4 regions of the Streptomyces sp. JLYT201 genome follow, and region 1 is predicted to be linked to each of the others. Evidence: riboswitches for the same ligand, from Rfam matches in the RefSeq annotation. Region 1 holds a riboswitch; each other region holds the start of a gene.
What was found. A riboswitch is a leader RNA that binds a small molecule or an ion and turns the genes downstream of it on or off. The one in region 1 is predicted to bind cyclic di-AMP.

Region 2: it holds a riboswitch for cyclic di-AMP, as region 1 does, so the genes downstream of both, AC5WAM_RS24185 (transglycosylase family protein) here and AC5WAM_RS16440 (C40 family peptidase) in region 1, are expected to answer to the same signal.
Region 3: it holds a riboswitch for cyclic di-AMP, as region 1 does, so the genes downstream of both, AC5WAM_RS11490 (M23 family metallopeptidase) here and AC5WAM_RS16440 (C40 family peptidase) in region 1, are expected to answer to the same signal.
Region 4: it holds a riboswitch for cyclic di-AMP, as region 1 does, so the genes downstream of both, AC5WAM_RS21840 (M23 family metallopeptidase) here and AC5WAM_RS16440 (C40 family peptidase) in region 1, are expected to answer to the same signal.

The regions. Positions count from the first base shown of each region.
Region 1 covers NZ_CM182551.1:4,078,540-4,085,516, reverse strand. Annotated here, with positions in the region: gene AC5WAM_RS16450 (C40 family peptidase) at 1-339, opposite strand, end outside; gene AC5WAM_RS16445 (hypothetical protein) at 682-1,035, shown strand; gene AC5WAM_RS16440 (C40 family peptidase) at 1,128-2,420, opposite strand; cyclic di-AMP (ydaO/yuaA leader) riboswitch at 2,429-2,584, opposite strand; gene pcrA (DNA helicase PcrA) at 2,878-5,340, shown strand; gene AC5WAM_RS16430 (M23 family metallopeptidase) at 5,403-6,965, opposite strand.
Region 2 covers NZ_CM182551.1:5,761,963-5,768,939, reverse strand. Annotated here, with positions in the region: gene AC5WAM_RS24200 (DUF501 domain-containing protein) at 24-545, opposite strand; gene AC5WAM_RS24195 (FtsB family cell division protein) at 576-1,073, opposite strand; gene eno (phosphopyruvate hydratase) at 1,155-2,435, opposite strand; gene AC5WAM_RS24185 (transglycosylase family protein) at 2,703-3,443, opposite strand; cyclic di-AMP (ydaO/yuaA leader) riboswitch at 3,448-3,633, opposite strand; gene AC5WAM_RS24180 (LysM peptidoglycan-binding domain-containing protein) at 3,825-4,931, opposite strand; gene AC5WAM_RS24175 (cytochrome P450 family protein) at 5,061-6,356, opposite strand; gene AC5WAM_RS24170 (nucleoside triphosphate pyrophosphohydrolase) at 6,600-6,977, opposite strand, start outside.
Region 3 covers NZ_CM182551.1:2,918,800-2,925,776, reverse strand. Annotated here, with positions in the region: gene AC5WAM_RS11505 (DNA gyrase/topoisomerase IV subunit A) at 1-1,112, opposite strand, end outside; gene AC5WAM_RS11500 (M16 family metallopeptidase) at 1,591-2,985, shown strand; gene AC5WAM_RS11495 (M16 family metallopeptidase) at 3,009-4,391, shown strand; cyclic di-AMP (ydaO/yuaA leader) riboswitch at 4,653-4,813, shown strand; gene AC5WAM_RS11490 (M23 family metallopeptidase) at 4,827-5,660, shown strand; gene AC5WAM_RS11485 (GntR family transcriptional regulator) at 5,949-6,620, shown strand.
Region 4 covers NZ_CM182551.1:5,228,283-5,235,259, forward strand. Annotated here, with positions in the region: gene AC5WAM_RS21825 (alginate lyase family protein) at 1-106, shown strand, start outside; tRNA gene AC5WAM_RS21830 (tRNA-Met) at 176-249, shown strand; gene AC5WAM_RS21835 (PP2C family protein-serine/threonine phosphatase) at 527-1,636, shown strand; cyclic di-AMP (ydaO/yuaA leader) riboswitch at 1,868-2,036, shown strand; gene AC5WAM_RS21840 (M23 family metallopeptidase) at 2,049-3,191, shown strand; gene AC5WAM_RS21845 (aldo/keto reductase) at 3,439-4,383, shown strand; gene AC5WAM_RS21850 (PrsW family intramembrane metalloprotease) at 4,386-5,723, opposite strand; gene trmB (tRNA (guanosine(46)-N7)-methyltransferase TrmB) at 5,892-6,659, opposite strand; gene lhgO (L-2-hydroxyglutarate oxidase) at 6,719-6,977, opposite strand, start outside.

The DNA.
Region 1 (6,977 bases):
TCCGGCGCGGTACTGGGCGGTGGCCAGTGAGCCCAGGCCCTGGCGCGCCGAGTTGAGCCGCTCCGTCTTGCGGGCGGCCTCGTCGCGCAGGTCCCGCAGGGTCTCCTCGGCCCGGTCGGCCTTCTCCTTGGCGCCGTTGTACTTCTCGGTGGCGACCTCGGCCTCGCGGTAGAGCCGGTCGACCTTGGCTCGCACCTCGCCGAGGGAGAGCCGTGGTTCGGCGTGCCCGGTGCCCTCGAAGGCGGTCGCCGTGGCGGCCGACGCGAGGGCGAGAGTGGCGGCGGTACGGGCCGTATGGCCGCTGAGCGAGCGCTGCTTCGGCTTGCGGTGCTGTGCCACGGAGGCTTCACGTCCTTCCACAGTGGCCAGGTCCGGGTACGGGTCCGGCGGCGCCGCGCACAGGGGGAACGGGGCGCCGCCGGACTTCTCGGCGGTGATGTCCGGCTGCCGTCCCTGGTCCGGACGACGGTGGGGAGCCGGTCACCGGTCATGGACGCTAAACCTCGCCGTCACCGGGTCGTGACCTGTTGTGCGGAAGTGGCGCCCGCGGCCCGCTCGTGACCGGGCGCGACCGCTCCGGCGGCCGGTCGGCGCCCGCTTCACCCGTTCCTGTGACCGATGTGGTGTTTGTGGTCCACCTGCCTGGAGGGGGGTGATACGGGCCCGGTTAGGCTCCGCCCCATGGACGTACTCATCCATCTCTTCGTCGGCCTGCACATCATCGGCATCGCCTCGCTCCTGGGCGGCTTCCTGACCCAGATGAAGGCGATGGGTGACGGCACGGCCCGCTTCAGCCCCCCGATGCTGCACGGCGCGCTCACCATGCTGATCACGGGCGTGGCCCTGGTCGGCCTGAACCAGGCCGACGACAACGAGGTCAACAACCTCAAGATCGGCATCAAGATGGCGGTCCTCGTCGTGATCCTCGGGCTCGTGTACCTGAAGCGCGACGAGGAGAAGGTCGACAAGGCGATGTTCGGCGCGGTCGGCGCGCTGACGACGGCGAACATCTTCATCGCCGTCCTGTGGACGTAACCGCCCGCTGCCCACGTTTTCGGCCCTCTCCGTAGAAGAGCGACACCTCTACGGAGAGGGCCGAAAACGTGTCGCCCTCCTACGGAGACGGGTCAGGCGGGCCGGACCACGCTGTGGATCGGCATGTAGTAGATCGACTCGACGCGTACGTTCGCGCCCGGCTTGGGGGCGTGGATCATCTTGCCGTTGCCTATGTAGATCCCTACGTGGCTGATGTCGTCGTAGAAGAAGACCAGGTCACCGCGTTTGGCGCTGGACGTGGACACCGTCGTGCCGACCTTCACCTGGTCCCAGGTGGTGCGGGGCAGCGAGATTCCGGCGGTCTTCCACGCGGCCTGCGTGAGCCCGGAGCAGTCGTAGGAGCCGGGGCCCGTGGCGCCCCATACGTAGGGCTTGCCGATCTGCTTCTCGGCGAAGCCGATCACCTTCTCGGCCTTCGCGGCGTACCCGCCGTCCGTGTTCCCGGAACCCGAACCCGAACCAGAACCGGAACCCGAACCGGAATCAGAGTCGGATCCCGTGCCCGATCCCGAGCCGGTGCCGGTGCCGGTGCCGGTGCCGGACCCGGTGTCGGCGCCCGACCCGGCTCCCGTCCCCGAGCCGCCGCCGGAGCCCTGCTCCCGCTCCTTCCGGGCCTCCTCGGCCTTCCGCTTGCGCTCCTCCTCCGCCTGCTCGCGCGCCAGCTCGGCGGCCTTGCGCCGAGCCGCCTCCTCCTTCCGCTTCTCGATCGCGGCGAGCCGCGCCTTCTCCTCGGCGGTCAGCTTCGACAGGAGGGTGCGGGCCTCGCCGAGCTTGCTCTGGACGGTCCGCTTGCTCGCCTTCAGCTCGTCACGGGAGTCACTGAGCGTCTTCAGGCTCTTCGCGGCCTTCGCGCGCTGCTTGGTGGCCGCCACCTGCTGGGTCTGGTAGTCGTCGACGGCCTTCTTCTGGCGGTGGGTGAGCCGGTCCGCGAGGTGGTTCTGGTCGAAGAAGCCCTTCGGGTCGTCGGCGAGCATCAGGGCGGCGGTCTCGGAGACGGCGCCGGTGCGGTACTGGGCGGCCGCGAAGGAGCCGAGCTGCCGACGGGCCTCGTTCAGGTCGTCCGTGCGCTCGGCGACGTCGTCCAGGAGCTTGTCGACGTGCTTGCGCTGCTTGTCGGTGCGTTCCTTGGCCGAGTTGTACTTCTGGGTGGCCACGCCCGCCTGGTGGTAGAGGTCGTCGACCTTCTTCTGCACCTCTTCGAGACTCGGTTCGGCGGGCCTGGTGGGCTTCGCGGGGGCGGACGGTGCCGCGTTCGCGCTCTGTGACAAGAGCGCTACGGAGGTCAGCGCGGCCGTCGTGATGCCGAGTGCGGGGGCGCTGCGTGCCAGGGGGGAGCGGGTGCGCGGCTTGCGGTGCGACGCCAAGGGAGGCGACTCCTTCCGTGGACCGCCTACCGGGTTAGCTGTCGGGTTCGGGCGGTTCGGAAGGGCTGCCCTACCGGCCCGTGCGAGGCGCAGCGGGACGGATTCACCCCAGGATCATGGTGGGTCCCCGGCTCCGGACACGTCGGGATCGGCGCGCGTCGGACTCGGCGGAGGCCGCGCGGCCCGGCGTGGTTCGCCGGTTTGGGGGGACGTGCGGCCCGCGGAGCACGCTAGCCAACTCCTGTGGCGCGGGGGAAGATTGATGTTCGATATGCCCGATACGTTTTCGTGACTTTCCGCACCCCCGTGCCCTCCCCGGCGCCGCCGCGACGCGGCTCACCTGCGGCGTGGCCCGGCGTGACCGTCCGGTGGCACCCCGTGGACGGCGCCGGGCGGCCGCGGTGGTGGCCGGAACCCGGGGTGGTTTGTCAGTGGGGCCGCCTAGACTCGGGAGGCGATGAGCAGCCTCTTTGACGACAGCTTCCTGGCGGACCTCAAGCCCTCGCAGGGCGCTGAGGAGGAGCCCCCGCCGCCGCCCGAGGACAGCGCTCCGGAGCCGATTCCGGACGACCTGTTCGACGGGAAGTTCGACGCGCCCGCACCCCGGGACGGGTACTACCGGGACGGCGCCCCCCGTCCGGCCCTCGACCCGGCGGCGCTCCTCGACGGGCTGAACGAGAATCAGCGCGCGGCCGTCGTGCACGCGGGATCCCCCCTGCTCATCGTCGCGGGCGCGGGCTCCGGCAAGACCCGCGTACTGACCCACCGCATCGCGTACCTGCTCGCCGAGCGCGGGGTGCACCCCGGCCAGATCCTCGCGATCACGTTCACGAACAAGGCCGCGGGCGAGATGAAGGAGCGCGTCGAGCAGCTCGTCGGCCCGCGCGCGGGCGCGATGTGGGTGTCGACGTTCCACAGCGCGTGCGTGCGCATCCTGCGCCGCGAGTACAAGAAGCTGGGCTTCACGTCCTCGTTCTCGATCTACGACGCCGCGGACTCCAAGCGCCTGATGGCCCTGGTCTGCCGGGACCTGGACCTGGATCCGAAGAAGTTCCCGCCGAAGTCCTTCAGCGCCAAGATCTCGAACCTGAAGAACGAGCTGATCGACGAGGAGGACTTCGCCGCCCAGGCCGCCGACGGCTTCGAGAAGACCCTCGCCCAGGCGTACGCGATGTACCAGTCGCGCCTCCGCGAGGCCAACGCCCTGGACTTCGACGACCTGATCATGACGACGGTGCACCTCCTGCGCGCCTTCCCGGACGTCGCCGAGCACTACCGCCGCCGCTTCCGGCACGTCATGGTCGACGAGTACCAGGACACGAACCACGCGCAGTACGCGCTGGTGCGCGAGCTGGTCGGCCCCGCTCCGGCGGAGGGCGAGGAAGGCGAGGCGCCCGGCGAGCTGTGCGTGGTCGGTGACGCCGACCAGTCCATCTACGCCTTCCGCGGCGCCACGATCCGCAACATCCTCCAGTTCGAGGAGGACTACGCGGACGCCACCACGATCCTCCTGGAGCAGAACTACCGCTCCACGCAGACGATCCTCAGCGCCGCCAACGCGGTCATCGAGCGCAACGAGAGCCGCCGCCCCAAGAACCTGTGGACGAACGCGGGCGCGGGCGCCGGCATCACCGGCTACGTCGCCGACACCGAGCACGACGAGGCGCAGTTCGTCGCCGACGAGATCGACCGCCTCACGGACGCGGGCGACGCGAAGGCCGGCGACGTGGCGATCTTCTACCGGACGAACGCGCAGTCGCGTGTCTTCGAAGAGATCTTCATCCGCGTCGGCCTGCCCTACAAGGTCGTCGGCGGCGTCCGCTTCTACGAGCGCAAGGAAGTCCGCGACGTCCTGGCCTACCTGCGGGTCCTCGCCAACCCGGAGGACGGCGTACCGATGCGCCGCATTCTGAACGTGCCGAAGCGCGGCATCGGCGACCGCGCCGAAGCCATGATCGACGCGCTCGCGCAGCGCGAGAAGATCTCCTTCCCGCAGGCCCTGCGCCGCGTGGACGAGGCGTACGGCATGGCGGCCCGCTCGGTGAACGCCGTCAAGCGGTTCAACGCCCTCATGGAGGAGCTGCGCACCGTCGTCGAGTCGGGCGCGGGCCCGGCGGTCGTCCTGGAGGCTGTGCTCGAACGGACCGGGTACCTGGCCGAGTTGCAGTCCTCCACGGACCCGCAGGACGAGACGCGCATCGAGAACCTCCAGGAACTGGCCGCCGTGGCCCTGGAGTTCGAGCAGGAGCGCCAGGAGGGCGAAGCGGGGTCGCTGTCCGACTTCCTGGAGCGGGTGGCGCTCGTCGCCGACTCCGACCAGATCCCCGACGAGGAGGACGACGGCTCGGGCGTCATCACGCTGATGACGCTGCACACCGCCAAGGGCCTCGAATTCCCCGTCGTGTTCCTGACGGGCATGGAGGACGGCGTGTTCCCGCACATGCGCGCCCTCGGCCAGACCAAGGAGCTGGAGGAGGAGCGCCGCCTCGCGTACGTCGGCATCACGCGCGCGCGGGAGCGGCTCTACCTCACGCGGTCCTCGATGCGCAGCGCCTGGGGCCAGCCTTCGTACAACCCGCCGTCGCGCTTCCTGGAGGAGATCCCGGCGGCTCACCTGGAGTGGAAGCGGACGGGTTCCGTCGGCGCACCCGCCTCGTCGGGGCCCGCCGGGGGAGTGGCGTCCTCGCTGTCGTCGTCGCGCTCGCGCGCGGGGGGCGCGCAGGGCTTTGCCACGCGCCGGGCGGCGGAGAAGCCGGTGGTCTCGCTCGCCGTGGGCGACCGCGTCACGCACGACCAGTTCGGCCTCGGCACGGTGGTCGGTGTGAAGGGCAGTGGGGCGAACGCCGAGGCGACGGTGGACTTCGGCGGGGAGAAGCCGAAGCGCCTGCTGCTGCGGTACGCGCCGGTCGAGAAGCTCTGAGCGACTCTTCGTGGAGGGGTCCCGGCCGCCTCCACGAAGAGGGCGGCGGTGCTCGCGTCCGCCTACGTCGGGTCCAGGCCGTGGCTGCGCAGCCACGGCAGGGGGTCTATCGCCGAGCCGCCGCCGGGGCGCACCTCGAAGTGCAGATGGGGGCCGGTGGAGTTGCCGGAGTTCCCGGAGAAGGCGATGGTGTCGCCCGCCTTCACGGGGCCGTTGGAGATCTTGTGCGTGGAGAGGTGGCAGTACCACGTCTCCGTGCCGTCCTTGGCGGTCACGATCGCCATGTTTCCGTAGGCGCTGTTCCACTTCGTGGAGACGACTCCGTCGGTCGCGGCCATCACGGGCGTGCCGTACGACACCGGGAAGTCGATGCCGGAGTGCTGCGACATCCAGTTGATGCCCGCCTGGCCGTAGTACGCGCTCAGGCCGTGCTGGGCGACGGGGAGCGCGAACTTCGGGCGCAGCCGCTCCTTGCGCGCGGCCTCGGCGACCGCCTTCCTGTGCGCGGCGTCCTTGGCGGCCTTGAGGTCAATACGTTCCTGCGTACGGCTCGCGCGGTCGGCGAAGTCGCCCGCGTCGGCCGAGAGGTTGGCCAGCTGGGTGTCGAGCTTGTTGTTCGCGGCGGACGGCTGCACGGACGCGGTGTCCGGGGCGGAGGCCGCCCGCGTCTCCTTGGTGTCGTCGTCGCCTCCGCTGAGGCCGCCCACCGAGGCGGCGGCCACTCCCGCGACGCCCATCACACATGCCGACGGCACGGCGACGGTGAGCAGCGCGGAACGCTTGGCGGGGGAGCGGCGCGACCGGGTGCGGGTGCGCGGGGCGGCGGCGCGCGCGGAGCGAGGGCGCTCGGCGGGGGCGTGCTCGCCGAGGTTCGCATCCGCTTCGATGCCGCCGGGTGCGTCGCCGGGCGTGTCGTCGGCCGTGAACTCGTGCTCGCCGGTGGCCGGTTGGCCGTACCCGTCGGACAGGGAGTCGCCGTTCTCGTAGGCGTCGCCCGCGTCGGGGGCTGCCGCGGCGGTCCCGTCCGTGGCCTCGGCGCCGTACGTCTCGGGTGTCGCGCCGTACGGCTCGTGGCCGCCGTCCGCGTTCCAGGCGGTGGCGTCGTACGCGCCGGTGTCGAAGACCTGGGTGGCCCACTGGCCGGTCTGCTGGGCGTCGGCCCAGGTGCCGACGTCCCAGGTGGCGGTGGCGTCGGGGCCCGGCTGTGACGGGATGTCCGCGAGCTGCTGATACCCGCCGGTGTCCCACATGCCCGTGGTGTCGTGGCTGCCCGTGTCGTACGGGGAGAGGCCCTGCGGGGCGCTGAACCCGTCGTGACCCAGGGGCTGGCGGCCCGTGGTGGCCCACTGGCCGGTGTCGTAGGCCTGGCCGGGGAGCTCGCCGAAGAGCGGGTCGGAGGGGAAGCCTCCGCCGACCGCGAATCCGGAGCCGGAAGTGTCGAAGACGCCCGTGCCGTCATAGCCACCTGGGGCGTTGAACCCGGTGGCGGCGAAGGTGCCGGTGGCGTAGCCGTCGTACCCGTAGCCGACGTGCTGCGCGCTCTGGTCGTAGGAACCGTAGGGAGCGTAGTCGGCGTCGGGTGCCGGGGCCGGAGTGGGGGTCCCCGGCGGGTGACGGTCGTTCACCAACTTCTCTTT
Region 2 (6,977 bases), 1.7 Mb from region 1:
TAGCGGCGGGTCCGGGTACCTGCTCAGCCCTCGGCAGGAGAAACGCACGGGCCCTTGCGCCACCACTCCGGGAGCATGGCGATGGCCTCGTCGCCCAGGGGGTTCACGCCGGGGCCCGCGGCCAGGGAGTGGGCGACCAGGACGTGCAGGCACTTCACGCGGTCCGGCATGCCGCCGGCCGAGGGAAAGCCCTCCAGGACCTCGATGGAGTCGCGCCGGGCGATGTAGTCCTCGTGCGCCGCGCGGTACGCGGCGGCGAGCTCCGGGTCGGTCGCGAGCCGCTCCGTCATCTCCTTCATCACGCCGTTCGCCTCCAGCGTGCCGATCGCGGAGGCCGCGCGCGGGCACGACAGATAGAACGTCGTCGGGAACGGCGTGCCGTCCTCCAGACGGGGGGCCGTCTCGACCACGTCCGGGTTGCCGCAGGGGCAGCGGTGGGCGATGGCCCGCAGGCCGCGCGGCGGGCGGCCCAGCTGCTCCTGGAACGCGGCGATGTCGGCGTCCGTGGGCGCGGTGGACTCGGTCTGGGGCGGGGGCGTTTCCATGCCTGTCTTTCGGTGGGTGCGAGGGTCGGATCAGTTGTCGTCGGGACGGCCCGCGGCGCCGGAGCCGTCCGCCTTGTCGATGCCGTCCCAGACGTTGGAGTACCAGGGCCGGTCGGTGCCGCCCCCGTCGGGGCGGTGGCGGTCGGCGGCCTGGGGGTCGATCACCGTGAAGCCGGTCTCGCCGGGCATCACGTAGTGCAGCCGGTCGCGGATGCGCTGCTCGGCGTAGGCGTCGTCCTGCCAGCGGGCCTTCTCGTCGCGCAGGCGCTCGACGTTCTCGCGGTGCTCGGCCTGCTTCTGCCGCTGCTCGGCGATCTCGGCGCGCTGCGAGACGTACTGCCGTATCGGGTAGGCGAGCGCGACCACCAGCGAGCACACCACGAGGACGAGCAGCGCCGCGCGCCCGGTGAGCCGCGAGCGGCGGGCCTGGCGCTTGGTCTGGGAGCGGTAGACGCGCTCCGCGGTCTGCTCGCCGAGCAGCTTGAGCCGCGTCGCGGTGGAGAACCGGTCGCGGTTCCGCACTGCCATGTCCGCCTCCCCACTACGTGCGTACGTCCCCGCACACGGTACGGGACCGAGTACGGGGACGTACGTACGACTGGCTAGGCCTCAGCCCTTGAAGCGCGGGAACGCGCTGCGGCCGGCGTACACCGCGGCGTCGTCGAGGATCTCCTCGATGCGCAGGAGCTGGTTGTACTTGGCGACGCGGTCCGAGCGGGCCGGGGCGCCGGTCTTGATCTGGCCGCAGTTCACCGCGACGGCGAGGTCGGCGATGGTGACGTCCTCGGTCTCGCCGGAGCGGTGGGACATCATGCACTTGAAGCCGTTGCGCTGGGCCAGCTCGACGGCGTCCAGGGTCTCGGTCAGCGAGCCGATCTGGTTGACCTTGACGAGCAGCGCGTTGGCGGCGTCCTCGTCGATGCCGCGCTGGAGGCGCTCGGGGTTGGTGACGAAGAGGTCGTCGCCGACGATCTGGACCTTGTCGCCCAGCTTCTCGGTGATGATCTTCCAGCCGTCCCAGTCGTCCTCGTACAGCGGGTCCTCGATGGAGACCAGCGGGTACGCGGAGACCAGCTCGGCGTAGTAGTCGGTCATCTCGGCGGCCGAGCGGGACTTGCCCTCGAACTCGTAGGAGCCGTCCTTGTAGAACTCGGACGCGGCGACGTCGAGCGCCAGCGCGATCTGCTCGCCCGGGACGTAACCGGCCTGCTTGATGGCCTCGACGATGAGGTCGAGGGCGGCGCGGTTGGACTCCAGGTTCGGCGCGAAGCCGCCCTCGTCGCCGAGGCCGGTGGACAGGCCCTTGTTCTTCAGGACCTTCTTCAGCGTGTGGTAGACCTCGGCGCCCCAGCGCAGGGCCTCGGAGAAGGACTCAGCGCCGATCGGGGCGATCATGAACTCCTGGATGTCGACGTTGGAGTCCGCGTGGGATCCGCCGTTCAGGATGTTCATCATCGGCACCGGCAGCAGGTGCGCGTTCGGGCCGCCCAGGTAGCGGAAGAGCGGCAGGTCGGAGGCCTCGGAGGCGGCGTGGGCCACGGCGAGGGAGACGCCGAGGATGGCGTTGGCGCCGAGGGAGCCCTTGTTGTCCGTGGCGTCCAGGTCGAACATGGCCTGGTCGATCAGGCGCTGCTCGGTGGCGTCGTAGCCGACGAGCTCCGGGCCGATCTGCTCGATGACGGCGAGGACGGCCTTCTCCACGCCCTTGCCGCCGTAGCGGTTGGCGTCTCCGTCACGGAGTTCGATGGCCTCGAAGGCGCCGGTGGAGGCGCCGGACGGGACGGCCGCACGGCCGGTGGAGCCGTCGTCGAGGCCGACCTCGACCTCGACCGTGGGATTGCCTCGGGAGTCCAGGATTTCCCGGGCTACGACGACGTCGATGGACGGCACGAGCATCTCCTTATGGGATGTGACGCGGGGTACGCGGGGGTACTAGGGGCCGCGCTGGCCCCTGCGACACGAGCCTAACCGGCTCCGGGGCATCGGCCATCCGACCGCCCAGCACATGGACGGACCGACGGACCGAACGCGGATAGTTCCCTCAGCAAACAAACTACCGGACAAAAAGGTACCGCCCCGGTGCGGCGGGGGGACGCGCACCGGGGCGGTAGCCCATGGGGACGGGGCGGCTCCGGGCGCTGCCGGGGCCGGGGCGGGTCAGCTGAGGTGCAGCTGCTGGCCCGGGTAGATGAAGTCGGCGTCGGAGACGATGTCGTCGTTCAGCTGGTACAGCTTCTGCCAGCCGCCCTTGACGTCGTGCTCCTGGGCGATCTTGGACAGGGTGTCGCCGGACTCGACCTTGTACTCGCCGTCGCCCTTCTTCACGACCTTGCCGGTCGGGGTCTGGACGGTCTTCTTCTCGACCTGCGGGGCGGCCTGCTGCGGCTGGTGCTGCGGCTGCGGCTGCGGCTTGGGAGCGGCCTGCTGCTGCGGCTGGGCCTGCTGCTGCGGCCGCGGCTTGTTCTGCTGCTGCGGCTGCTGCTGGCCACCGCCGGAGGAGCCGCCGCCGGTGTACGGGGAGCCGGACAGGCCCACGCCGCACTTCGGCCACGCGCCCTTGCCCTGGCCCGCGAGGACCTTCTCGGCGATCTCGATCTGCTGGGCCTTGGAGGCCTTGTCGGCGGTCGGCGCGTACTTGGTGCCGCCGTACGCCGCCCAGGTGGAGGCGGAGAACTGGACGCCGCCGTAGTAGCCGTTGCCGGTGTTGATGGACCAGTTGCCGCCGGACTCGCACGCGGCGACGCGGTCCCACTCGGCGGGAGTGGCGGCGTTGGCCGTGCCGGCCGCCATCAGCGGGGCGGCGACAGCGGCACCGGTGACACCGACGACGGTGGCGGCGCGGGTGGCCTTGTCGAGCTTGGTCGGACGACGGTGCTTGCCCTTGCCGGAACGCAGCATGAAGTGATCCCCTCACCGACGCCTGCGAGGTGAGCTGTCGGGTTCGGGCGGGTGAGTGCCCGGCCGCACGTCCTAGCGCGCGACTTCACCCCTAGCCGTGTCCGTACGTCCCGCGGTCTGGCGACCGCTCAACGTCCGGGCCCGGCACTTACCTTGGGTCCCCCGCTCCTGCCTTCGGCGCTCGAAGCGACGACTGTTCCCGTCCGGCCGTTGGCAGGATTCGGCGTACCGACCGGCGGGGCCCGCTGTGGCGAGCGGTCATGACCGTAGTCAGGCAATCAGCCGAATTTCAAAGACGATCAGGGCTTCTGAGACCCATCTCTCACTTGCCTCTCACCGTCTTTAAACCGGACATTCATCGCGAACTGCCGGGCTTTCGGCCTACTTCCCGCCCGGCTTCCCCTCCGTCACTTCCTTGTCCTCGGCCCCCAGTTCGAGCCGCTGACCGGGGAGGATGAGGTCCGGGTCGGAGCCGACGGTCTTCTTGTTGCCCGCGTACAGATCCGTCCAGCCGCCGTCAAGGTCGTGGCTGTCGGCGATCGCCGAGAGGTTGTCGCCGGAGCGGACCGTGTACGTGCCCGCGGCGCGCCCGGCGGCGGGGACGTCCCGCGCGTCGCCGCGCGAGGCGTGGCGCCCGGGGCCGGTGTCGCCGGACGGGGCGTTCTCGTCGGCGCGGTCGCCGCGGTGGCGGCCGGAGGTGCCGTCCCGGGACGCGTCGTCCGAGCCGGGCCCGGCGCTGTCGGACTCCCGCGGCGAAGCGCTGTCGTGCGCACCGGACTTGTCGGAGCCGTCGGCGGCGGGCTTGCGGTGCTTGCCGCCGCGCCCGTCGCTCTTCTCGCCCGCCTCGGCGCGGTCGGCGCCGCCGTCCCGGCTGTCCGCTTCGTGACTCTTGTCTCGCGCGCCGGCGGAACCGCCGGGCCTCTCGGCCTTCCCGGAGCCGTCCGCGTCCGTGGCGGCGCCCGCGCGCTCGCCCTTCGCGTCCTTCTCCTCGCCCGCGCCCTTCTTGTCCTTGTCCTTCTCCTTGCCCTCGTCCTTGCCGGACGTCGCGGACCCCTCGGAGTCCGCGGGGCGCGGCGGGGACGTCGGCAGGCCCGGGTCGACGTCGGCGGCCTCGCCGCCCTTCGTCAGGCCGGCGGCCGGGGCGCAGTTCGGCCAGGCGTCGGGGCCCCGGTCGGCGAGCACGTTCTCGGCGACGTGGATCTGCTGGGAGCGGCTCGCCTGGTCGGCGCTCGGCGCGTAGGACAGGCCGCCGTACCGCTCCCAGGTGTCCTGGGTGAGCTGGAGGCCGCCGTAGTAGCCGCTGCCCTTGGCGCTCCACGCGCCGCCGCTCTCGCACTCCGCGACCTTGTCCCACGTCTCGGCGTCCGCCGCGCTCGCGCTCGACGCACCGAGGAGCGGGATGGCGATGGCGGATCCGGTGACGCCCGCCGTGACGAGGATCGCCGGGACCTGGCGGGGGCGACGGTGACGGCCTTGGCCGGAGAGCATGCAGGTGCCTTTCGTGGACGACAGGTCGGGCGCGGCGCGAGCGCGCGAGCGCGCGGGTGCCGGGCCGTCGTGAACGTAGCGGCACTCGAACGCCAGTCACAAGTCGGTTCAGCCGAGATCACGCGAAAGTCACATTGTTGACGGCCCATCAGCACGAGTGACCCGCGGGGCGGGTGTGAAACGCACCGGCAACGTCCTGAGGCCCCGCATGATGAGCCCCCCGCGCCACCTCAACTCCTCAGGGGCCGCGGCCAGTTGCAGGTCGGGCAGGCGGCGCAGCAGGGTGGCGAGGGCGGTCTGCCCCTCCAGGCGGGCGAGCGGGGCGCCGAGGCAGTAGTGGATGCCGTGGCCGTAGCCGAGGTGCTGGTTGTCGCGGCGGGAGAGGTCGAGGCGGTCGGGCTCGGCGAAGCGGTCGGGGTCGCGGTCGGCGGCGGCGAGCACGACGAGCACCGGGTCGCCCGTGGCGATGTCCTGGCCGCCGATGCGCAGCGGCTCGGTGGCGAACCGCCAGGTGGCCAGCTCCACGGGCCCGTCGTAGCGCAGGAGTTCCTCCAGGCCCGTGGCGAGGAGACCGGTGTCGCCCGCGGCCAGGGAGCGCTCCAGGAGGGCCCGCTGCTCGGGGTGGGTGAGCAGGGCGTACGTACCGTTCCCGATGAGGTTCACGGTCGTCTCGAAGCCGGCGAAGAGGAGGATGAAGGCCATCGCCGCGGCCTCGTTCTCGGTGAGGTGCTCGCCGTGGTCGGAGGCGCGGATGAGCCCGGAGATCAGGTCGTCGTCGCCCTCGTCCGCGAGGGACTCCCGCTTGCGGTGGATGAGCTCGGCGAGGTAGCCGCGCATCTTCTTCACCGAGCGCGCCACGCCGCCGCGCGGGCCCCCGCCGTGCCGGATCATCATCCCGGCCCAGTCCCGGAAGTCGTCCTGGTCCTCGCGCGGTACGCCGAGCATGTCGCAGATGGCGTAGATCGGCAGCGGGAACGCGAACTCGTGGATGAGGTCGGCCTCGCCCCGCTCCGCGAACCCGTCGATGAGCTGGTCCGTCAGCTCCTGCACCCGGGACTCGAACTCCGCCACGCGACGCGGTGTGAACGCCTTCGACACCAGGCGACGCAGCCGGGTGTGGTCCGGCGGGTCGATGTTCAGCAGATGCGTCATCAGCTCGGCCTTGCGCTCGCCCGGGATGCCGGTCTTGCCCTTGGCGTGCGCGGGCTCGTCGTGGTGGGCCGGGTTCTTGCTGAGCCGCTGGTCGGCCAGGGCCTGGCGCGCGTCCGCGTAGCGGGTGACCAGCCAGGCCTCGACGCCGCTCGGCAGGCGCCGCCTGGTCACCGGGGCGTGCTCGCGGAGCCAGGCGTAGGCGGGGTAGGGGTCGCTGGCGAACTCCCAGGTGAAGAGCTCGGGCTCCGGGGGGACGGGGGGGTTGTCGTGCATGCGGTCGACGGTAGCCGCCCGTCCCTCGCGGGGCGCCCCAGGCCCGCCCCTTCCCGATCCGGGGGCTGCCGCCCCCGTGCCCCTGCCCTTATCGGCGCTCCGCGCCTCGTCCTCAAACGCCGGACGGGCTGGACGGTGCCGCTTGCGGCTGTGTTTCAGCCCCTCCGGCGATTGAGGAGCGGGGGTCTGGGGGCGGAGCCCCCAGGAAGCGGGAAGGGGCGGGTCAGGGGCGCCCCGCGAGGGTTACGCCGTCTCCGCCGTGCGGATCGCGTCGCGGTAGGCGCGGGCCGCTGCCCGGAGTGCTGCCTCGGGGTCCACCCCGGTGGACTCCGCGCGGACGGCCATCGCCAGGAGTTCGTAGCCGATGCCCTCGCCCGTCGGCAGCGGGACGTCCAGGGCGGCCGTGCGGGCGCGCGAGGCGAGCTTGGCGGCCAGGGCGAGGCCGGGCTGGCCGAGGGGGATGCCCTCCGTCACGGAGTCGCGCTGCTTCTCCACCGCCTTGGTGCGCAGCCAGTGCGCCTTGACCTCCTCGGGCGTCGAGGCCGTGTCGTCGCCGAAGACGTGGGGGTGGCGGTGGACGAGCTTGTCGACGATGGTGCCCGCCACGTCGTCCACGGAGAA
Region 3 (6,977 bases), 1.2 Mb from region 1:
AAGCGGTGGTCGAGATAGACCTCGAGGAGCTCCTTGAGGCCGAGCGTGAGGGGCTGGCCGTCCACCAGCGCCACGTTGTTGATGCCGAAGGACTCCTCCATCGGCGTCAGCTTGTACAGCTGCTCCAGGACGGCCTCCGGGACGAAGCCGTTCTTGATCTCGATGACCAGGCGCAGGCCGTGGGCGCGGTCGGTGAGGTCCTTGACGTCAGCGATGCCCTGGAGCTTCTTGGACCCCACCAGGTCCTTGATCTTGGAGATGACCTTCTCCGGGCCGACGCTGAACGGCAGCTCCGTGACGACCAGGCCCTTGCGGCGCGCGGTCACGGCCTCCACGGCGACCGTCGCGCGCATCTTGAAGGTGCCGCGCCCCGTCTCGTACGCGTCCCGGATGCCGGACAGGCCGACGATCCGGCCGCCGGTGGGCAGGTCGGGGCCCGGGATGTGCTTCATGAGCGTCTCGAGGTCGGCGCCCGGGTACTTGATGAGGTGCCGGGCGGCCGCGATGACCTCGCTCAGATTGTGCGGCGGCATGTTCGTCGCCATGCCTACGGCGATGCCGGACGAGCCGTTCACCAAGAGGTTCGGATACGCCGCCGGGAGGGCTACCGGCTCCTTCTCCTGGCCGTCGTAGTTCGGCGTGAAGTCGACCGTGTCCTCTTCGATCGACTCCGTCATGAGGGACGTGGCGTCCGCCATGCGGCATTCCGTGTACCGCATCGCGGCGGGCGGGTCGTCGTTCCCCAGGGAGCCGAAGTTCCCGTGGCCGTCGACCATGGGCAGGCGCATGGAGAACGGCTGCGCCATGCGGACCAGCGCGTCGTAGATGGACGCGTCGCCGTGCGGGTGCAGCTTGCCCATGACCTCGCCGACGACGCGGGCACACTTCACATAGCCGCGCTCCGGGCGCAGGCCCATCTCGTTCATCTGATAGACGATGCGGCGCTGCACCGGCTTCATGCCGTCGCGGGCGTCGGGCAGGGCGCGGGAGTAGATGACCGAGTAGGCGTACTCGAGGAAGGAGCCCTGCATCTCGTCGACGACGTCGATGTCGAGGATCTTCTCCTCGAACGAGTCGTCGGGCGGTGGGGTCTTCGTGCTGCGGCGGGCCATCGCTGCTGCGGCTCCTTCACCAACAAGTGCGGGATCTGACGCCGACCATTGTGGACCGTCCCACTGACAACCCCGACCACGACCCGGGCCCACCCGCGCGGCGACCAGGCGGTCAGCGGCGTGGCGCGGGCACGCCCCGGCCGCGCGGCACCCCCGTTCCACGCCGCGAACCGGGGCGGAACCGCAGGCGGAGCCAGGGCGGGGCCGGGGGCAGGACCGGTGCGGAACCGGAGTCAGGACCGGTGCGGAACCGGGGTCGGTACCGGTGCGGAGCCGGGGGCGGAGCCGCGCGGCGCCGGGACCCGCCGCGGGCCCCGGCGCACCGCACACGCCCACGCACGCCCCGCCGCGATCACGCCCACGGCGAACACCGACGACCCGGAGCGCGGAACGGGAACTTCGCCAGGGGTCTGCGGGCTTGCATACAGTGGCAGGACCGGCAAAAGCTATTGAGGATTCAGCGATCGAAGGGACGTACATGCCCATGGGTCACACGGCCACAGCCGCGGCAGGCTCCGGCGGTCTGGCAGCGACCGAGCACCGCCTTGCCAACGGCCTGCGCGTGGTGCTCTCCGAGGACCACCTGACCCCGGTCGCCGCGGTGTGCCTCTGGTACGACGTGGGCTCGCGCCACGAAGTCAAGGGGCGCACCGGTCTGGCTCACCTCTTCGAGCACCTGATGTTCCAGGGCTCGCAGCAGGTGCACGGCAACGGTCACTTCGAACTGGTGCAGGGCGCCGGCGGCTCGTTGAACGGCACCACCAGCTTCGAGCGCACCAACTACTTCGAGACCATGCCCGCGCACCAGCTGGAGCTCGCCCTGTGGCTGGAGGCGGACCGGATGGGCTCCCTCCTGGCGGCACTCGACGAGGAGTCCATGGAGAACCAGCGCGACGTGGTGAAGAACGAACGCCGCCAGCGCTACGACAACGTCCCCTACGGCACGGCCTTCGAGAAGCTCACCGCCCTGTCGTACCCGGAGGGCCACCCCTACCACCACACCCCGATCGGCTCCATGGCCGACCTGGACGCGGCCACCCTCGAGGACGCCCGGAACTTCTTCCGCACGTACTACGCGCCGAACAACGCGGTCCTGTCCGTGGTCGGCGACATCGACCCGGAGCAGACGCTCGCCTGGGTCGAGAAGTACTTCGGGTCCATCCCCGGGCACGACGGCAAGCAGCCGCCGCGCGACGGCTCGCTGCCCGAGCGCATCGGCGAGGAGCTGCGCGAGGTCGTCGAGGAGGACGTCCCGGCCCGCGCCCTGATGGCCGCCTACCGCCTGCCCCAGGACGGCACGCGCGCGTGCGACGCGGCCGACCTGGCCCTGACGGTGCTCGGCAGCGGCGAGTCCTCCCGGCTCTACAACCGCCTGGTGCGCCGCGACCGCACCGCGGTGACCGCCGGGTTCGGCCTGCTGCGGCTCGCCGGGGCGCCCTCGCTCGGCTGGCTCGACGTGAAGACCTCGGGCGACGTGGAGGTCCCCGTCATCGAGGCCGCCGTCGACGAGGAGCTCGCCCGGTTCGCCGAGGAGGGCCCGACCCCGGAGGAAATGGAACGGGCCCAGGCCCAGTTGGAGCGCGAGTGGCTCGACCGTCTCGGCACGGTCGCGGGCCGCGCGGACGAGCTGTGCCGGTTCGCCGTGCTCTTCGGTGACCCGCAGCTCGCCCTCACCGCGGTCCAGCGCGTCCTCGACATCACCGCGGCCGAGGTCCAGGAGGTCGCCAAGGCGCGCCTGCGCCCCGACAACCGCGCGGTCCTGGTGTACGAGCCGGTGGCCGCCGCGGAGGACGCCGACGGCGCGGACGGCACGGCCGCCGAGACCCAGCAGGAAGCCGCCGAGACCCAGCAGGAAGAGGAGGCGGCGAAGTGAGCGAGGCTGAGACGTCTGTGAAGATGCAGTTCCACCCGCAGCCCCAGGCGGGCACGGCCAAGCCCTGGGCCTTCCCGGCCCCCGAGCGCGGCGCCCTGGCCAATGGCCTGACGGTGCTGCGCTGCCACCGCCCCGGCCAGCAGCTCGTCGCCGTCGAGGTCCACCTCGACGCGCCCCTGGACGCCGAGCCGCAGGGCCTGGACGGCGTGTCCACGATCATGGCGCGGGCGTTCTCCGAAGGCACCGACAAGCACTCCGCCGAGGAGTTCGCCGCCGAGCTGGACCGCTGCGGCGCCACGCTGGACGCGCACGCCGACCACCCCGGCGTCCGGCTCTCCCTCGAAGTGCCCGTCTCCCGCCTGGCGAAGGGCCTGGGCCTGCTGGCCGACGCGCTGCGCGCGCCCGCCTTCGAGGACGGCGAGATCGAGCGCCTCGTCCGCAACCGCCTGGACGAGATCCCGCACGAGACCGCCAACCCCGCGCGCCGCGCCGCCAAGGAGCTGGCCAAGCAGCTCTTCCCGGCCACCTCGCGCATGTCGCGCCCGCGCCAGGGCACCGAGGAGACGGTCACCGCCATCGACTCCGCGGCCGTACGCGCCTTCTACGAGAAGCACGTGCGCCCCGCCACGGCCACCGCCGTCGTGGTCGGCGACCTCACGGGCACGGACCTCGACGCCGTCCTCGCCGACACCCTCGGCGCCTGGACGGGCGGGTCGGCGGAGCCGCACGTGATGTCCCAGGTGACCGCCGACGACACCGGCCGCGTCGTCATCGTGGACCGCCCCGGCGCCGTCCAGACGCAGCTCCTCATCGGCCGCGTGGGCGCGGACCGGCACGACATCGTCTGGCCGGCGCAGGTCCTCGGGACGTACTGCCTGGGCGGCACCCTCACCTCGCGCCTGGACCGCGTCCTGCGCGAGGAGAAGGGGTACACGTACGGCGTGCGCGCCTTCAGCCAGGTGCTGCGCTCCGCGGCCCCGCGGTCCCCGGAGGGCGCCCCGGGCGTCGCCATGCTGGCCATCAGCGGCTCCGTGGACACGCCGAACACGGGCCCGGCGCTCGACGACCTGTGGAAGGTCCTGCGCACCCTCGCCGCCGAGGGCCTCACGGACGCCGAGCGCGACGTCGCCGTGCAGAACCTGGTGGGCGTGGCCCCGCTGAAGTACGAGACGGCCGCCGCCGTCGCCGCGACGCTCGCCGACCAGGTGGAGCAGGAACTGCCGGACGACTTCCAGGCGACCCTGTACCGGCAGTTGGCCGGGACGGGCACGGTGGAGGCCACCGCGGCCGTCGTGAGCGCGTTCCCGAGTGACCGTCTGGTGACGGTGCTCGTCGGTGACGCCGCACAGATCGAGGAGCCCGTCAGGGCCCTCGGCATCGGCGAAGTGACGGTTGTCACCGGCTGATTGCGGCACACACGCCGTGAAGCGGCCCCACCGGGCCGCAAGGGGCAAACCGGAATGAACGCCGCGTAACCCAAGGGACCCCGGAGGCGCAGGAAGCCTCCGGGGTCCCGGCATGCCGCCATATGTCCGAATTGACATGGAGGTTGGGTGTCTGCCGTGTGGCGTGCGCTACAAAAGGCGGGATCCGTTTGTCGATTGAAAGATGAGACGTTTAGCGTCAGTGCGGCTGTACGTCACGCAGTACGCCGCGCCCGCGGCACCGCACAGTCATCGCCGAGTCCCCGTACGGCGCGAGCCAGGGGAGCCGGGGACCCACACGTCCCTGGGGTGAATCGGTCCCCTTGCCGCGAGGCGAGGAGTCCGTAGGAGACCTTCCTGCTCCGAACCCGTCAGCTAACCCGGTAGGCGAGAAGGAAGGAAAGGACCAGCCGCTTCATGGCGCTCATCCGCCCGACCGGCAAGCACCGCCGTCCGAGCCGCATCACGCGCACCACCGCCAGCGCCGCGGGCGTCGCCGCCCTCACCACCACCGGTGTCATCTCGGGCCTGGCCGCTCCGGCCCTCGCCGCCGACGGCTCCGCGGACCACGCGAGCACCGGCCTCACGCAGGCCATCGCCATCAACGACACGCTGGCCGACGAGATCGACGCCCAGGCCGCCGCCCAGAAGCAGGCCGCCAACGACGCCGCCGCCCAGAAGAAGGCGGAAGAGGCGGCGCGGCAGAAGGCCGCCGAGCAGAAGCGCAAGGCCGAGGCCGCCGCGAAGGAGAAGGCCGAGAAGGAGGCCGAGGCCAAGGCGGCGAAGGAGGCCAAGGAGCGGGCCCGCGAGCGCGCCGCCCGTGACGCCGAGCGCAAGCGCCTGAACGCCTACGTGGCCCCGGTCGCCGGCTCCTACGTCTCCACCTCCTACAAGGCCGGCGGCGGCATGTGGTCCTCCGGCAGCCACACCGGCATCGACTTCCACGCCGCGTCCGGCACCTCGGTGCAGGCGGTCGGCGCGGGCACCGTCGTCGAGGCGGGCTGGGGCGGCGCCTACGGCAACAACGTCGTGATCAAGATGAACGACGGCACGTACACCCAGTACGGCCACATGTCGTCCCTCAGCGTCACCGTCGGCCAGGCCGTCACCCCCGGTCAGCAGATCGGCCTCTCCGGCTCCACCGGCAACTCCTCCGGGCCGCACCTGCACTTCGAGGCCCGCACCGGCGCCGAGTACGGCTCGGACATCGATCCGATCGCCTACCTGCGCTCCCACGGCGTGGCCGTCTGACGCATCGACGGCGCGAGCGCCCCGCGCCCGCGCACGTCCCGAAAGCCCCGGCTCACCGAGCCGGGGCTTTCGGCATCGGGGCACGGCTCGGGCCCTAAGCGTCCACGACCGGTAAGCGTGCCGCCGCGCACACCTTTGGCCAAAAGATATCCATGGATTCCGGTGCCCCATCGGAAAATGCGGCCATCTGCAATAGAGTCCGTCCTGGCAGCGTCCATGGAGTCGTCGCACCGGCGTCTTCAACGCGTCGCGCGACGCGTTTCGCGGGCATTAAAGCGGAGGTCCGTCATGCGCATTCCCGCGCACTCGGTCTGCACGGCCATCCGGGACGACATCGTCTCCGGTGTCTACGAACGCGGCACGCGGCTCACCGAAGAACTCCTCGCCCGCCGCTACGGCGTCTCGCGCGTCCCCGTGCGCGAGGCCCTGCGCACCCTGGAGGCCGAGGGCTTCGTCGTCACCCGCAGGCACGCGGGCGCCTGCGTCGCCGAGCCGACCGAGCAGGACGCCGCCGACCTCCTGGAGGTCCGTACGCTCCTGGAGCCGCTGGCGGCCGCCCGCGCGGCCCAGCGCCGCACCGAAGCCCATCTGAAGGTCCTGCGCGGCCTCGTGCGGCTCGGCCAGGAGCGGGCCCGGCGCGGCGGCGAGGACCTGCGCGCGCTCGACGGCTGGTTCCACGAGACGCTCACCCAGGCCTCCGGCAGCCCCGGCCTCATCGCCCTGCTCACCCAACTGCGCCACAAGGTCGCCTGGATGTACGTGGCGGACGCGCAGGCCGCGGCCACGGACCTGTGGGCCGGTCACGCCGCGGTCGTCGACGCGGTCGCCCGCCAGGACGCCGACCGGGCCCGCGCGCTCACGCTCCTGCACGCCGAGCGCACGGCGTCCGCGTACCGACCGCGCGCCGGGCGCGTGAGGGGTTCGCAACGCGCCGTCAACAAAGTAGGCGTACGGAATTAACAGGCACCCCGTACACAGGACTAACGAGAACCTCGTACACAGGATTAACAGGAGCCTCGTACACGGGGTCCGTATCCTGTACGCGGGACTCGGCCATGGGACTCGTATGCGGGGCTCATATGCGGAGTGCACGCACCCGAAGTGCGCGTATGCGCCCTCATACGCCGCGTTGTGAAAGCCCGGCAGGCGCGCGTGGGAATTCCCCGCCGGATTTACCGGCCGGGGGTGCCGCCTTTGTGCCACCGGTGGTGCGCCACCGGCTCGTGAATTCACCCAAGGCGTTCGCCGGGCGGGACTCCGCACGGGCGCGCCTCGGGGGCGCCCCGAAAACACGACGGAGCCGCGTGGCCACCCAGT
Region 4 (6,977 bases), 1.1 Mb from region 1:
CATGGACCTGCCGAACACCCGGAAGCTCACCCTGGAGCGGCGCCCGGAGGGCACCGACGACCTGTTCGTGGCCTGGGAGACGCTCACGCACGCGGAGAACACCTGAGGCGCGGAGGGCACCTCGGGTACCAGTTCGCGTTCTGTGCCCCTGATGGCGTACTGTTGGGTTCACCGACGCGGGGTGGAGCAGCTCGGTAGCTCGCTGGGCTCATAACCCAGAGGTCGCAGGTTCAAATCCTGTCCCCGCTACTGAAGAGCCGAAGGCCCGGAATCCCCAGGGATTCCGGGCCTTCGGCGTTCCCGGGCGCCGCCAGGAGGCGCACGCCGTCCGCGCGGGCAGGCGCGCCACCGCCCCGCGCCAGGGCGCACGCTGCCCGCCGGATCACCCACTCGGAGCACGCCGGGTCGCCCCCGGGCCGCAACGCGGGAAGCCTTGGGCCGATGCGGCGGGTCTGCGGCGGGAGTCGAGCGGTGGTTGCTTTGGGCGGTGGGGGCCTCCGTGCCGGTGCCGGTCCGGGGACGTGCCATGGGCGCTGAGGGCCGGGCGCCGCGGCGCGAGCGGGCCCTCACCCGTGTGCTGCCCCCGCTCCTGATCGTCTTCGGGGTCGCCTTCGACGCGCTCACGCCGCCCCAGTTCACCGCGTCCCCGCTGTTCGCCGCCGCGCCCCTGATCGCGGCCCCGTTCTTCTCGCTCGGCACCACCGTGGCGACGGCCGCCGTGTCCTGCGCCGCCGTGCTCGCCCTGCGCATCGACAACCACTCGGGCGTGGACGTGGAGGTCGTCACCTCGTTCGTCACCATGCTGACCGTCGGTGCCCTCGCCGTCGTGATCAACCGCGTCGTCCGCCGCGGCGACGCCCGCCTCGCCTCCGCCCGCTCCATCGCCGAGGCCGCGCAGCGGGCCGTCCTGCCGCAGCCGGACCCGCGCATCGGCGGCCTGGACGTCGCCGCCCGGTACGAGGCCGCGCAGGCCGACGCCTTCATCGGCGGCGACCTGTACGCGGTGCAGGACACCCCGCACGGCGTCCGGCTGATCGTCGGCGACGTACGCGGCAAGGGCATGGGCGCGGTGGCCGCCGTCGCCGTCGTCATCGGCGCCTTCCGCGAGGCGGCCGAGCAGGAGGCCACCCTGGAAGCCGTGGCGCAGCGCCTGGAACGCGCCCTGGCGCGCGAGGGCACGCGGCGCGACGGGCTCGACGCCTTCGAAGGGTTCACCACGGCGGTCCTCGCGGAGATCCCGCACGGCGGCGGCAGCGTGCGCCTGGTCAACCGCGGCCACCCCGAGCCGCTGCTGCTGCGCGCCGACGGGCACCTGCGCGTGCTCTCGCCCGCCGAACCCGCGCTGCCGCTCGGCATGGGCGACCTCGGCGCCTGGCCCGACCGCGCGGACGAGACCGACTTCCCGCCCGGATCCACGCTGCTGCTCCACACCGACGGGCTCAGCGAGGCCCGGGACGCGCGGGGCGCCTTCTACGACCCCGCGGCCCGGCTCGGCGGCCGCGTCTTCTCGGGCGCGGACGCCCCCGACGCGCTCCTGTCCACGCTCGTCGCCGAGGTCCTGGACCACACCGGCGGCGGCGCCACCGACGACATGGCGCTCCTCGCCGTACGACGACCCGTCACGCCGCGTGACTGAACGGAGTCCCAGCGCACTGCAACTGACGACCCGTCATCCGCGAGTGAAGATCGATTTCGCTGCGCAGCGTCATGACGCGCGCTCAACTCGCCCTATTCCCAACCTTGATGTCCCGTTGTGTTTGTGGCGTAAGCGTTAACGATCAACTCGAACAGCTTGGAATACCGCCCCGCTGTCTATTAACGTTCGATAACGCAGCGCGGTCGTCCCAGCCGTCACACCCGGCGGCTCCGCGCGCACGCGCCTAATCCCGCAAGGGAGCCGGGGAACCACCATCTTGGGGTGAATCGGACGCCTCTCGCGCACGCGGACCCGTATCCGCCGTGCACGAGCAGCGGCCGTAGGAGACCTTCCTGCTCCGAACCCGTCAGCTAACCCGGTAGGCGAGAAGGAAGGAAAGGAGTGCGCCCCCGTGGCGTCCAACCGGCCTGCCCCAGAAGCGCTCTGCATACCCCACGGCGGTCTCATCGAGGGCGCCGACGGCGGCGAAGGACCCGGGGGACACACCGGGCACGCCGACCACGCCGAGGCCTCCGCGCCCGCCGGGTACGCCGGTTACGCCGCCCAGGAGCCCCCGGCCTCCTGGGAGGAGTGGAACCCCACCGCGGAGACCGTCCGCCCCGTGCGCGGCAAGCACCGCATCCACAAGAAGGGCGGCGGCGGCCTCGCCCGCAGCTCCACCGTCCTCGGCGTCGGCGTCATCGCCGCCGTCGGCGCGGGCGGCATCGCCACCGCGCAGGGCGGCAAGCCGCCCGTCTCCATCGCCCTGCCGGACCTCGCGTCCGTCGCGGACTCGCTGCCCGGCGTCGGCGCCCTGGTCGACGGCGACGACACCGCCGCACCGGCCACCGCCGCGGCCGCGGCGCCGCTCAGCTCCGCGGGCGTCACCGGCGCCGACGCCGAGCGGGGCACCACGGACGCGGGGGAGGCCCTGCGGGCCCGCATCCTCCAGCAGGCCGAGAACCAGCACCGCCAGGCGGACGACGCGCAGCGCAGGCAGGCCCAGGACGCGGCCGTGGCCAGGGCCGCCGCGACCGCCACGGCCCAGCAGGGCAAGGCGGCGGCCGAGGCCAAGGCGAAGGCCGCGGAGGAGAAGCGGAAGAAGGCGGAGGCGGCCCGCAAGAAGCGCGAGGCCGAGCGCCTCGCGAAGCTCGCCAAGAGCTTCACGCTCCCCGTCTCCTCGTACGTGCTGACCTCGCACTTCGGTGACTCCGGCTCCATGTGGTCCTCCGGCAGCCACACCGGCCTCGACTTCGCGGGAGCCAGCGGCACCCCCCTCAAGGCCGTCCACTCCGGCACCATCACGGAGGCCGGCTGGGCGCGCGCGTACGGCTACCGCACGGTCCTGAAGCTCGATGACGGCACCGAGATCTGGTACTGCCACCAGTCCTCGCTCTCCGTCAGCGTGGGCCAGAAGGTCAGCACCGGCGACGTCATCGGCCGCATGGGCGGCACGGGCAACGTCACCGGGGTCCACCTCCACCTGGAGGTCAGGACGGGCGGCGCGGCCATCGACCCGCTGTCCTGGCTGCGCGGCAAGGGCCTGACGCCCTGATCCCGCCCGCGGCCAGCTGACGGCTGAGCGCCGACCGCTTGGCCGCCGGCCGCTGACCGCGAAGGGCCCTCAGACTCCGGCGGCCCTGGCGACGACCCCCCGACGCCAGGGCCGCCGGTTCCCCGTTGCGCGGGCCTCCCCGGCCGGGTTGGGCCTCCCCGGCCGGGTTCCACATGCTGGAATCCATTGTCTGGAATCCGCCGTCCGCCGCCGGAATTCCCGACTTCGCAAGGGTGTTGGCGCCGGTATGACCACTCTTCGCCCTCTGGGATCGTCCGACCTCGAAGTCTTCCCGCTCGCCCTCGGCGGCAACGTCTTCGGCTGGACCGCTGACCAGGACCAGTCCTTCGCCGTCCTCGACGCCTACGCCGCCGCGGGCGGCAACTTCATAGACACCGCGGACGCCTACACGTTCTGGGTGCCCGGCAACAAGGGCGGCGAGTCCGAGACCGTCCTCGGGCGGTGGATGGCCGAGCGCGGCAACCGCGACGACGTCGTGGTCGCCACCAAGGTCGGCGCGCTGCCCGAGTACAAGGGCCTGTCCGCGAGCACCATCAAGGCCGCCGCCGAGGAGTCGCTGCGCCGCCTCGGCACCGACTACATCGACCTGTACTACACGCACTACGACGACCCGTCCGTGCCCGTCGAGGAGTTCATCACCGCCCTCGACGAACTGGTGCGGTCCGGCAAGGTGCGCGCGATCGCCGCGTCGAACATCACCGCCGAGCGCCTCCAGGAGTCCCTCGACTTCTCCGACCGCGAGGGCCTGGTGCGGTACGTGGCGCTCCAGCCGCACTACAACCTCGTCTCGCGCGACACCTACGAGGGCCCCCTCCAGGAGATCGCGTCGCGCTCCGGGCTCGCCGCCGTCCCGTACTTCGGCCTCGCCGCGGGCTTCCTGACCGGCAAGTACCGCCCGGGCACGCAGGTCGACAGCGCCCGGGCCGAGAAGGCGGGCGAGTATCTGGCCACCGAGCGCGGCCGCCGCGTCCTCACGGCCCTCGACGAGGTGGCCGAGGCCCATGACGCGCAGGTCGCCACCGTCGCCCTCGCCTGGCTCGCCGCGCAGCCCACCGTGGCGGCGCCGATCGCCTCGGCCCGCACCCTGGAGCAGCTTCCGGCGCTCCTCGCGGTGGGCGACCTGGAGCTGACCGAGGCCGAGCTCGCGGCCCTCACGGCGGCCTCCGCCTGACGTCAGGGCCGATAGGGGTTGTGGCACGGGGGAAGCACCGGGCCGTACGCCCCGACGGGCCCGTACGCGGCGTGCGGCAGCGGCACCAGGACCGGGGCCGTCGCCCGCGCCGCGTACCCGAGCGCGGGCGCGGCCACGGCCCTGCGCTCCCACAGGGCCTGGAGGAGCTCCCGCTCCCGCGCGACGAAGTCGGCGCCCGCCCTGCCGTGCCGGGCGCGGTGGCGCAGGAGCGCGAGGGCCGTCGCGCAGGTCTCGTACTCGACGACGGTGCGGCCCGCGGGCTTGCCCAGGTGGAAGGCCGCGTAGTCACGGGCGAGCGCGCGGGCCGGCAGGGAGCCGAGCGCGTGGGGCTCGGGCGCGGTGAGCCAGCCCGCGGCCACGTACACGGGCAGCTCGTCGCGCACGAGGCGCAGCTCGCGCCGGCGCAGCCAGACGGCCAGCCAGGTGAGCAGCCCGAAGACCGGCAGCATGAAGGTCGCGTAGACGACGAAGAAGCCGTACTCGCCGAAGCCCGCGGAGCCGTTCCAGAAGGCGTGCAGGCCCATCGCGAGGAGCAGCCCGGCGCACGGCAGCAGCGTGCGCCGGGCGGTGTGGTGCTCGGCGGTCACGGCGGCGGTGCCGAAGCCGATGCCGGTGAGCACGGTGAAGAGCGGATGCGCGAACGGTGACATGACAACGCGGACGAAGAAGGTCGCGGCGGTCACCGAGGCGAGGCCGCTCTCGCCGCTGAGCTGGTCGGTGCCGAAGGCGTTGCCGAGGTAGAGGATGTTCTCGGTGAACGCGAAGCCGGTGGCGGTGACGCCCGCTATCACGAACCCGTCGACGACCCCGGTGAAGTCGGCTCTGCGGAACAGGAAGACGAGCAGGACGGCCGCCGCCTTCGCCGTCTCCTCGACGACGGGGGCTATGACGGTCGCGCCCAGGGTGTCCGCGCTGGTCGGGTCGGCCGTCGCGGTGGCTATCCAGCGGGTCGCGAAGCTGTTCGCCATGATCGCGATCAGTGCGGCCGCGCAGGCGCCCCAGGAGAAGGCGAACAGCAGGTTCCGCCAGGGCCCCGGCGCCACCCGGTCCAGCCAGCGGAACGCGGCGATCAGCAGCGGCACGGGGAGCGTGGCGAGGCCGAGCCCCACCAGGAAGCCCTCGGTGCCGGTCTGCTCGCGCACCAGGGCGAGGATCACCAGGCCGGAGAGGGCCAGCAGGATGACGAGGCCCGTCGCCCGGATGGCCCCGCGCTGCCACCAGCGCGGACGCCGGGGCCCGGCTGCCCCGGCGGACGCGTCGGACCCGGCGGGCCCGCCGGGCGGCGTCGGGTGGCTCGGGAGTGCGGGGCTGGTGGCCACGGATCGACCCTAACGAGGGTTGCGGCGGGCCGCGACGGTGCCTCGGCGACGACGGGCGGCGGAGCCGACGGTGCCTCGGCTGGGGCGGGCCGCGGAGCCGGCGGCGACCCCCGGCCAGGCGGGCCGCGGGGTCGGCGGTGGCCCGGCCCCCGCGGCCCGCGGAGCGCCTCAGTCCTGGGCGAGCGTGGCGGCGCGGCGGAACAGCAGGTCGTTCACGACGTGTCCCTTCCGCAGGCCCTGGCCCTCGAAGCGGGTCTGCGGCCGGAAGTCGGGCCGGGGCGCGTACCCACCGTCCGCCTGGGTGTTCTCGAAGTCGGGGTGCGCGCCGAGCACTTCCAGCATGTGCTCCGCGTACGGCTCCCAGTCCGTGGCGCAGTGCAGCACCGCGCCGGGCTTGAGCCGGGGCGCGAGCAGCGTCAGGAAGTCCGGCTGGATCAGGCGCCGCTTGTTGTGGCGGGCCTTGGGCCAGGGGTCGGGGAAGTACACGCGCGCGCCGTCCAGGCTCTCCGGGGCGAGCATCTCCCGGAGCAGGATCACGGCGTCGCCGTTGGCGACCCGGATGTTGGACAGGCCGTTCCGCTCCGCGAGATTCAGCAGGTTGCCCTGGCCGGGGGTGTGCACGTCCACGGCGAGGATGTTGGTGTCCGGGTCCGCGGCCGCCATCTGCGCGGTGGCCTCGCCCATGCCGAAGCCGATCTCCAGGACGACGGGCGCCTCGGAGCCGAACAGCTCCTGGAGGTCGAGCACCTTGGCGCCGTCGATGTCGAAGCCCCACTTCGGCCACAGCCGCTGCAGGGCGTCGCCCTGCGCGGTGGTGACCCGGCTGCGGCGCGGCGTGAAGCTGCGGATCCGCCGCTCGAACCGGCCGCCGGAGGGGTCGGGCACGGGACCTTCGGGGAAACGGGGGGCGCCCTTCGGGCGGGAGTTCTCAGACACAGTGCCGTCGATTTTAGTGCGGCGGGACCGGACGGGGGCGCCCCGAGCCGCCGGTCGGGTCAGCGCAGCGCGGCGAGGACCCGGCGGGCCACCTCCCGGCCGATGGGCAGCGAGGCGGTGGCCGCGGGCGAGGGCGCGTTCAGCACGTGCACGGCCCGGGCTCCCTCCTGGATCAGGAAGTCGTCGACGAGGGTGCCGTCCCGCAGCACGGCCTGCGCCCGCACGCCCGCGGCCGCGGGCACCAGGTCCTCGGCCCGCACGCCGGGCAGCAGCCGCCGCACGGCCTCGGTGAACGCCTCCTTGGACAGGGACCTGCGC